Regions from separate parts of the Streptomyces sp. NPDC059696 genome, predicted to be linked through region 2. Evidence: riboswitches for the same ligand, from Rfam matches in the RefSeq annotation. Region 2 holds a riboswitch; the other holds the start of a gene.

Region 1 (4,202 bases), on a different contig from region 2:
GGTGGTCACCCACGTCGGCGTACCTGCCAGATGGCCGCGCCGCCCAGGACCGCCACCACGGCGATGCCCGCGATCAGGCCCAGGGAGGGGCCGTCGTCCGACGAGGTCTTCTTCTGCTTCTGCGCGGTCGGCTTCCCCTGCCCCGGGGTCCGCTGCTGCGAGACCTGCTCGCCGCAGCCCTGCTCCGGATAGCCGGAGATCGCGCACAACAGGGCGTTCGTGTCGTAGCGCAGAGGCCCCGCCACCGCCGCCAGGGCATCAGCGGTCGTGGCGTCGGGGGAGACCCGGGCGCAGACCGTGCGGGCGGCGGGCGGGGTCTCCCCTTCCGGCGCGTCGGAGCGTGTGCCGAAGTCGAGGACCAGGGCGACCCGCTTGCTGCCGTCCCGCGCGGGCGTCTTCGCACAGATCGTCGCGAAGTCGGCCCTGCCGCGCGGCTGTGACGCGTCCGCGGAGTCCTCGCTCACGGCGAAGCGGAACCCCTGGACGTCGCCGTCCGAGGGGCGGGCCAGGGACGGGCCCTGGGTGGCGTACACCCACGTCCCGGCGTCACGCTCCCAGAACGACCAGTACCGGTACCCGGCCGCCTGGGCCTGGCCCGCCCCCGCGCACAGCAGGAGCGGGACCAGGAGCAGGAGAAGGGCGCGGCGGATCACAGGTGCTGCTGCTTCTTGCGGCCGGTGAACAGGAAGCCGATGCCGATGCCGGCGACGAGGCAGACACCGACGTACCACCAGACCCCGAAGAAGTCCGAGCCGGAGTCGTCCTTCGCGGCCGAGGCCTCGGTCTTCCCGGTGGCCTGCGGGGCCGGGCCCGTCGCGTTGAGCTGCTTGACGAGGTCCGCGCCGCCGAAGTCACGCGGGTTCCTGCCCGTCGCGTGGGCGGCGAGGATCAGCTGGGCGTAGGCGGCCGGGCCGCTCTGCGCGGCCCAGGCCGCGGAGTTCTTCGCCAGCCACCGCACGGACTTCTCCGCCTGCGCGGTGTCGCCCCGCGCGGCGAGCGCGACGACCGCGTCGGCGGTGTTGCCGTAGTCGGGCTGGGGCTCGGCACCGGCCAGGGCGGACATCAGGTGCCCGTCGTCCTTCGCCAGGGTGGCGGTGAGGTACGCGGCCCCGTTGGCGGCGGCCTGCTCCGGGGTCGCGGCCTTCTCGCAGGTCGCGTCGGACTTCTTGCCGGGCTCGACGACCATGCCCTTGCCCAGCGCGCCGAGCACACCGGCCGCCGTGGCGTCGGCGTTGGCGGCGAGCTTGCCCTTCTTGTCGGGCTGGAACGCGAAGGCGCCGTCCTGGTCCCCGCCGCAGGGCAGGGCGAGCTTCAGCAGGGCGTCGTAGGGGGACTTGCCGTCCTTCACGACCTGGCCCGGCTTCTCGCCCGCGGCGGCGAGCGCGCCGACGACGACCGACGTCGAGTTGGTGTCGCTGGCCCCGCCGGCGGAGTAGCCCCAGCCGCCGTCCTCGTTCTGCACGGACTTCAGCCAGGCGACGGCCTTGCCGGTGGCGCCGTCGTGCCCGCCGAGCGCGGCCAGGGCCTGTACGGCGGCGGAGGTGGCGTTGGTGTCCCTCATGGTCTTGGCGTCGCACGCGGCGGTGGGGTCGGGGCGGTACGAGGCGAAGGAGCCGTCCGCGCACTGCTGGCGCTCCAGCCACCGCACGGCCTTCGCCGCGGGCTTCACACCCACCGTGTCCTGCGCGAGCAGCGCGAGCGACTGCCGCCACACCCCGTCGTACTTCGGGTCGGTCGAGCCGTACAGGGCGGAGGGGAACGCCTGGGACGACGACGGGGACGGGTCTGCGACGGCCGGGGTGGCGGCGCCGATCACGGCGACTGCGGCCAGGACCGCGGCGCTGCGGCGAACGTTCATGATCGGCGGGTGCCTCTCCCTGTGGGGGAGCCGGACAGCACGGGACACCCCGGCGGCTCGGCTCCGTGTACCTCGACGGTGCGGTGCCCGGCACGCTGCCGGGCACGTGAGCCGGTCACGACCCGTACGAGGCGATCCGGCTCACCGCCCGGTGGTGCGGCGGCTCACGGTTGCGGGTCAGCGCCGGAATTGCACCGGCTTCCCCCCGTACGGTGTGATGACGACCCGCTTACTGTACCCGCACGTAGGAATCGGGCCGAGGGGGTCCCGGGCGGAGCGAGACGCCCCGGACCGGACGACCTGTGCAAGGGGGCCGGGGGCCCAGGACGGAGAGACGCCATGCCGCACACGCAGCCCGGGTCCGAGGGAGTGAGTCAGCCCGGCTACCTGACCGACCGGCAGTGGGTCGGTCTCACCCTGGCCATCCTGAGCGGCGCCGTCGAGGGCTGTGAGCGGGCCGGTCTCAGGGGGGACTGGGCGTCCGACCTGGGAATCGCCGCGGTCAGGGGACTGAGGGAACGCCTCGACGTCCTGATGGCGGAGGCGGCCGAGACGGCCGAGGCGGCCGAGACGGCCGAGGCGGCCGGGACGGCCGAGATGGCCGGGACGGCCGAGATGGCCGGGACCGCCGGGACGGCCGAGGGTGCCGGGACGGCCGAGATGGCCGAGGGTGCCGGAACGGCCGAGACGGCCGAGAGTGTCGGCGGATGATCCGGGGCGGCGGGCAGGGCTCTGCTCGCCGCGACCGAACTGCTGCGCACAGCAGCCGAGTTGATCCATTCCTGGGGCCGGAGCGGATAACGTGGGGCTTCCTCGACCACACACGCAGGAGCGTCCATGACCGAGCACGTGGAGAACTCCGAGCAGGAGCCGTTCCCCAAGATCGACACCTCGGTGCCGCACTCGGCCCGGATCTGGAACTACTGGCTGGGCGGCAAGGACAACTACGAAGTCGACCGGGTGGCCGGTGACGCGTTCCGCGAGGTCTTCCCCGGCATCGAGACCGGGGCCCGCGCCGCCCGCTACTTCCTCGCCCGCGCCGTCCGCCACCTGGCCGCCGAAGAGGGCATCCGCCAGTTCCTGGACATCGGCACCGGCCTGCCCAACGTGGACAACACCCACCAGATCGCCCAGCGGGTGGCCCCGGAGAGCCGGATCGTCTACGTCGACAACGACCCCCTGGTGCTGGCCCACGCCCGCGCCCTGCTCACCAGCACGGCGGAGGGCGTCACCAACTACGTGGACGCCGACCTGCGCGCTCCGGACACCATCGTCCGGGAGGCCGGGAAGACACTCGACTTCGACCAGCCCGTCGCCCTCATGCTGATGGGCATCCTGGGCCACATCGAGGACCACGACGAGGCCCGCTCGATCGTGCGCCGGCTGGTGGCCGCCCTGCCGCCGGGCAGCTACCTCGTGCAGTACGACTCCACCGACACCAGCGAGGACTACGTCCGGGCCATCCAGACGTACAACGACGGCGGTTCGATCCCCTACATCCTGCGCAGCCCCGAGCAGATCGCGCGCTACTTCGACGGTCTCGAACTGCTCGAACCGGGCGTGGCGTCCTGCTCGCGCTGGCGCCCCGACGCGGCGGCCCTGGGCCTGCCGGCCGAGGTGCACCAGTACGGCGGCGTCGCCCGCAAGCGCTGACCCTCAGGCCTCCTGAAGGATGCGGTGCAGGATGGTCGGGGTCTCGTCGGGGGACTCGGCTTCGACCACCAGCCGGTTCATGGCGTCCCAGTAGCACTCGATCTCGGCCGGCCGGTCGGGATAGAGGGCACCGGTGAGCTGCTCCAGGTAGACCACGTCCGGCAACTGCCCGCCGGGCAGCCGCAGAATGGTCACCGGACCGCCCTCCCCGGCGTGGGCGCCGGCGGCGAACGGCAGGACCTGCACCGTCACGTGCGGCAGCGCGCAGCACTCGATGAGATGCCTGAGCTGCTCCCGCATCACACGGCTGCCGCCCACCGGCCGCCGCAGCGCCGCCTCGTCGATCACGGCCCACAGCCGGGTCGCCGGCTGCCGGTGCAGGATCCGCCGCCGGGCCATCCGCAGCTCCACCCGGCGGTCGGTCTCCGCCGCCCCGGCGTCCGGGTGCGCGAGCCGGACGGCGGCCCGGGCGTAGTCGGCGGTCTGCAGCAGGCCCGGGACGCGCTGGACCCGGAAGGAGCGGATGAGGCTCGCCGCCTGTTCGGCCCCGAGGTAGGTCTGCATCCACGCGGGCACGACATCGCTGTAGGACCGCCACCAGGCAGGGGTGTTGGCCTGCTCGGCCAGCGCCAGCAGGGTGGCGCGCTCGGCCTTGTCGGTGACGCCGTAGAGCGTCAGCAGATCGGCCACG
Region 2 (4,202 bases):
GATGCGCATCCGCGCAGCCCGGGCGAGGAACAGTTCGCGCTCGCCGCGGAGGTTCTCGCCCTGCTGGGGGACCGGACCCGGCTCGCCCTGCTGCACGCGCTGACCGGGGGAGAGGCGGACGTCACGACCCTCACGCAGGCGTGCGGGGCGGCCAGGCCGGCCGTCAGCCAGCACCTGGCGCGACTGCGCCTGGCGGGCCTGGTGGACACGCGCAAGGACGGCCGCCGGGTGATCTACTCACTGCGCGACGGCCATCTGCGCCGCCTGGTCGACGAGGCGCTGAACGTGGCCGACCACCGCCTCAGCGACCGCCCCCCGCACGACTGACCACGGCAGCACCCAGGTCCCACTGGACACGCCTCGCACGGCAGGGACGCGGTTCCGCTGGGCGCGGCTCGCACGGCAGCGCCGGGGTCCCGCTGGGCACGCCTCGCACGGCAGGGATGCGGTTCTGCTGGGCGCGGCTCGCACGGCAGGGACGCGGTTCTGCTGGGCGCGGCTCGCACGGCAGGGACGCGGTCCCGAGACGCGCGGCTCGCTCAGTAGCGTGCCGCCGTCCCCAGGTACTGCTCGGCGAAGGCGGCGGCCGCGGTGGGCGAGGTGAACAGGCGGCGCAGCCGGGCGAGCGCGGTGCCCGCACGGAACGGGTCGCCCGCCGCCGTGCCGTGGTACACCTCGGACAGCCACTGCGAGAACTCCTGGTAGTCCCACACCCGGCGCAGACACGCCTCCGCGTAGCCGCCGAGGCCGCTGTCGTCGCCGGTGGTCAGCCGGGCCACCAGGGCGTCGCCGAGGAGGAAGGCGTCGTGCAGGGCGAGATTCATGCCCTTGGCCGCGATGGGGGCGACCAGGTGGGCCGCGTCGCCCGCGAGATGGAGCCGGCCGTGCACCATCGGCTCGACCACGTAGTCGTGCATGTCCAGCACGCGCTTCTCGATCAGCCGCCCCTCGGTCGGCGGGGGCGCGCCGGCCGCCCCGAGCCGCTGCCGGAGCTCCGACCAGACGCGCTCGTGCGGCCAGTTGTCCGGATCGTCGCCCGGCGGGCACTGGAGGTAGTAGCGGGTCAGCTCCGGGCTGCGGGGCATCTGGCCGGCGAACCCGCGCGCGTGGCAGCCGAACAGCACGCAGTCGGCGGACGGCGGCGCCTCGGCGAGCAGGGCCAGCCAGCCGATGCCGTAGTCGTGCCGCGCGATCCGGACCCGCTCGGGAGGGAGCGCGGCCCGGGTCGCTCCCCGTGCCCCGTCGCACCCGGCGACGAAGTCGCAGTGCACGAGTCGGCGTTCACCCGTCTCGGGGCAGGCGTACGACACGGACGGCTGGTCGCTGTCGAGGTCGTGCAGCGCCACGTCCCGGACGCCGAAGCGGATCTCGCCGCCGCGGACGTCGGCGTACTCGCGCACCAGGTCCGTCACCAGCAACGGCTGCGGGTAGACGAAGTGGTGACTTCCCGTCAGCTCGCCGTAGGGAAACCGGTAGCGCTCCCCCTCGAAGCGGAACTCGCAGGCGGTGTGCAGTTCCGCGCGGTCCAGCAGGTTCCGGGCGAGGCCCCGCTTCTCCAGGCCGCGTACGGCCCATTCCTCGATGACCCCCGCACGGGGCCGCCGTTCGATGACCTCGCGGGTCTCCGCCTCCAGCACCAGACAGCCGACGGACGCGGCCCGCAGGATGTTGCCGACGGTCAGACCCGCCGGGCCGGCGCCCACGACGACGACCGGAAAGCGTTGCGGGCCGTCGGAGTCCGGAGGCGGAGAGGCGTGGGACATGCGCACATTATGGAGGCCTCCTCCCGGCGGACGGGCACCTCCGGGAGGAGGCCTCAGGTCAGGATGTCCGTACGTCGTGCCGGGGCAGCCGCGGGATCTCGATGGCCGGGCAGCGGTCCATCACCATCTCCAGGCCCGCCGCGCGCGTCCGGTCGTACGCCCCCTCGTCGATCACGCCGAGCTGGAACCAGACGCCCTTCGCGCCCTTGGCGACCGCCTCGTCCGCGACGGCTCCGGCGAGCTCGCTGTTCACGAACACGTCCACGACGTCCACGTCGAAGGGGATGTCCGCCAGACTCGCGTACCCCTTCTCCCCGTGCACCGTCTCCGCCTTCGGGTGCACCGGTACGACGCGCTTGCCGAAACGCTGCAGCACGGCGGCGACGCCGTACGCCGCGCGCTGCCGGTTCGACGACAGGCCCACCACCGCCCAGGTGTCGCCGAGCCCGGTGAGGATCCTGCGGACCGTTGCCTCGTCGCCGTACACCGGCGGCCTCCTCGCACGTCGTGGACGAACTGCTCCTCCCCTTCAACGGCGGCGGGTGCGCGGTGATTCCCCTGACGGCCCCCGTGATAGCTTGCCGAGGCCAGTCGAACCCATGTACGTGGGTCAGGGAATCCGGTGCGAATCCGGAACTGACGCGCAGCGGTGAGGGGGACGGGCGGGGCCTCGGCCACTGGACTCCTGCACGGACGTCCGGGAAGGCGCTCCGACCCGGGCGAACCCGAGTCCGAAGACCTGCTGGCGGCCCCCGCGGCCGCGCGCGGCGGGGGAGCACCGTACGACCGGGCTCCGCGCATGAGCCCTCGACGCCTGAGGACTGGTTCCCGTGCCCCTCGCCCGCCCCGCCCGCGCCGCCGCGCTGCTCACGGCCGGATTCCTTCTCCTGACCGGCTGCGGCGGCACCACGTCCACCGACGCCAAGGCCGCCGTCACCCTCACCGACTGCGGGCACGAGGTCCGCGTCCCCGCCCCGCCGCAGCACGCCGTGTCCCTCAACCAGGGCACCACCGAGATCCTGCTCTCCCTGGGCCTCGCCGACCGCCTCGCGGGCACGGCCACCTGGACCGACCCCGTGATGAAGGGGCTGGAGAAGGCCGACGCGACGGTGCCACGCCTCGCCGACGACAACCCGTCCTTCGAGCGCGTCCTGGACGCCGAGCCCGACTTCGTCGCCGCGTCCTTCGTCTCCACCCTCGGCAAGGGCGGCGTCGCCACCCGCGAACAGTTCGAGAAGCTCGGCGTCCCCACCTACGTCTCCCCGTCCGACTGCGCCGGCAAGGACAACTCGGGCGGCGGCGACGGCGCACGCGACAAGGCACTCGACATCGACACCGTCTACCGCGAGGTCCATGACCTCGCGACCGTGTTCGGGGTGAGGAAGCGCGGCGACGCCCTCGTGGCCTCCCTCCGGCAGCGCATGAAGAAGGCCACCGCGGGCGTCGACGCCTCCGGCGTCACCCTCCTGTACTGGTTCGCGAACTCCGAGTCGCCCTACCTGGCGGGCTGTTGCGGAGCGCCCGGCATCATCACCCGGGCCCTCGGCGCGAAGAACGTCTTCGACGACACCCGCGAGGAGTGGCCGCAGGTCAACTGGGAGACGGTCGCCGACCGCGACCCCGACGTCCTCGTCATCGGCGACCTGACCCGCACGTCCCAGACCGCCGAGTCGGCCGAGAAGAAGATCGCCTTCCTGGAGTCCAACCCGGTCACGAGGAACATGGACGCCGTCCGGCACCGGCGGTACGTGCTGCTGAGCGGGCAGGCCATGAACCCGACCATCCGCACCGTCGAGGGCGTCGAGCAGGTCGCCGCCGGGCTGCGCCGCTTCGGGCTGGTGCGGTGACGGCCCAGGGCCTGCCGGCCGCCGGGACCAGGCCCCGGCGCCGGGCAGGACTCGCGCTGGGCGCGGCCGGGGCCGTCGCGCTCGTCGCTTCCCTCGCCGTGGCCATCACCATCGGCCCCGCCGACATCGGCGTCGCGGACGTGTGGTCCGTCGTGGCCGCCCATCTCGGTCTCGGCAGCTCCGGGCTGACGCCGATCCGGGACGGCATCGTCTGGCAGCTGCGGCTGCCGCGCACCCTGCTCGCGGCCGTGTGCGGAGCCGGACTGGCCGTGTGCGGAGCGGTGATGCAGTCCCTGCTGCGCAACCCGCTCGCCGACCCCTTCGTCCTCGGAGTGTCCTCGGGCGCCTCCACCGGAGCGGTACTCGTCGTCGTCCTCGGCGTGGGCGGCGGTGCCCTGCCGGTGCCGGCCGGGGCGTTCCTCGGCGCCCTGCTGTCGTTCGCGCTGGTGCTGCTGCTCAGCCACAGCCTGGGCGGCACCACCGACCGGGTCGTCCTCGCGGGCGTCGCCGCCATGCAGCTCTTCTCCGCGCTGACCTCATTCGTCGTGCTGACCTCCGCCGACGCCGAGACCACCCGCGGCGTGCTGTTCTG

What was found. Region 2 has a riboswitch for cobalamin ahead of ACFV20_RS19000 (ABC transporter substrate-binding protein). Riboswitches for the same ligand answer to the same signal wherever they lie in the genome.
Region 1: linked by a shared signal. The riboswitch ahead of ACFV20_RS22405 (prenyltransferase/squalene oxidase repeat-containing protein) and the one ahead of ACFV20_RS19000 (ABC transporter substrate-binding protein) in region 2 are both predicted to bind cobalamin.

What each region holds. Positions count from the first base shown of each region.
Region 1 covers NZ_JBHWFG010000020.1:95,001-99,202, reverse strand. The annotation lists gene ACFV20_RS22410 (SCO2322 family protein) at 6-653, opposite strand; gene ACFV20_RS22405 (prenyltransferase/squalene oxidase repeat-containing protein) at 650-1,858, opposite strand; cobalamin riboswitch at 1,969-2,105, opposite strand; gene ACFV20_RS22400 (hypothetical protein) at 2,198-2,569, shown strand; gene ACFV20_RS22395 (SAM-dependent methyltransferase) at 2,696-3,511, shown strand; gene ACFV20_RS22390 (helix-turn-helix domain-containing protein) at 3,515-4,202, opposite strand, start outside.
Region 2 covers NZ_JBHWFG010000016.1:46,610-50,811, reverse strand. The annotation lists gene ACFV20_RS19015 (ArsR/SmtB family transcription factor) at 1-327, shown strand, start outside; gene ACFV20_RS19010 (4-hydroxybenzoate 3-monooxygenase) at 540-1,763, opposite strand; gene ACFV20_RS19005 (CoA-binding protein) at 1,822-2,250, opposite strand; cobalamin riboswitch at 2,335-2,525, shown strand; gene ACFV20_RS19000 (ABC transporter substrate-binding protein) at 2,594-3,610, shown strand; gene ACFV20_RS18995 (FecCD family ABC transporter permease) at 3,607-4,202, shown strand, end outside.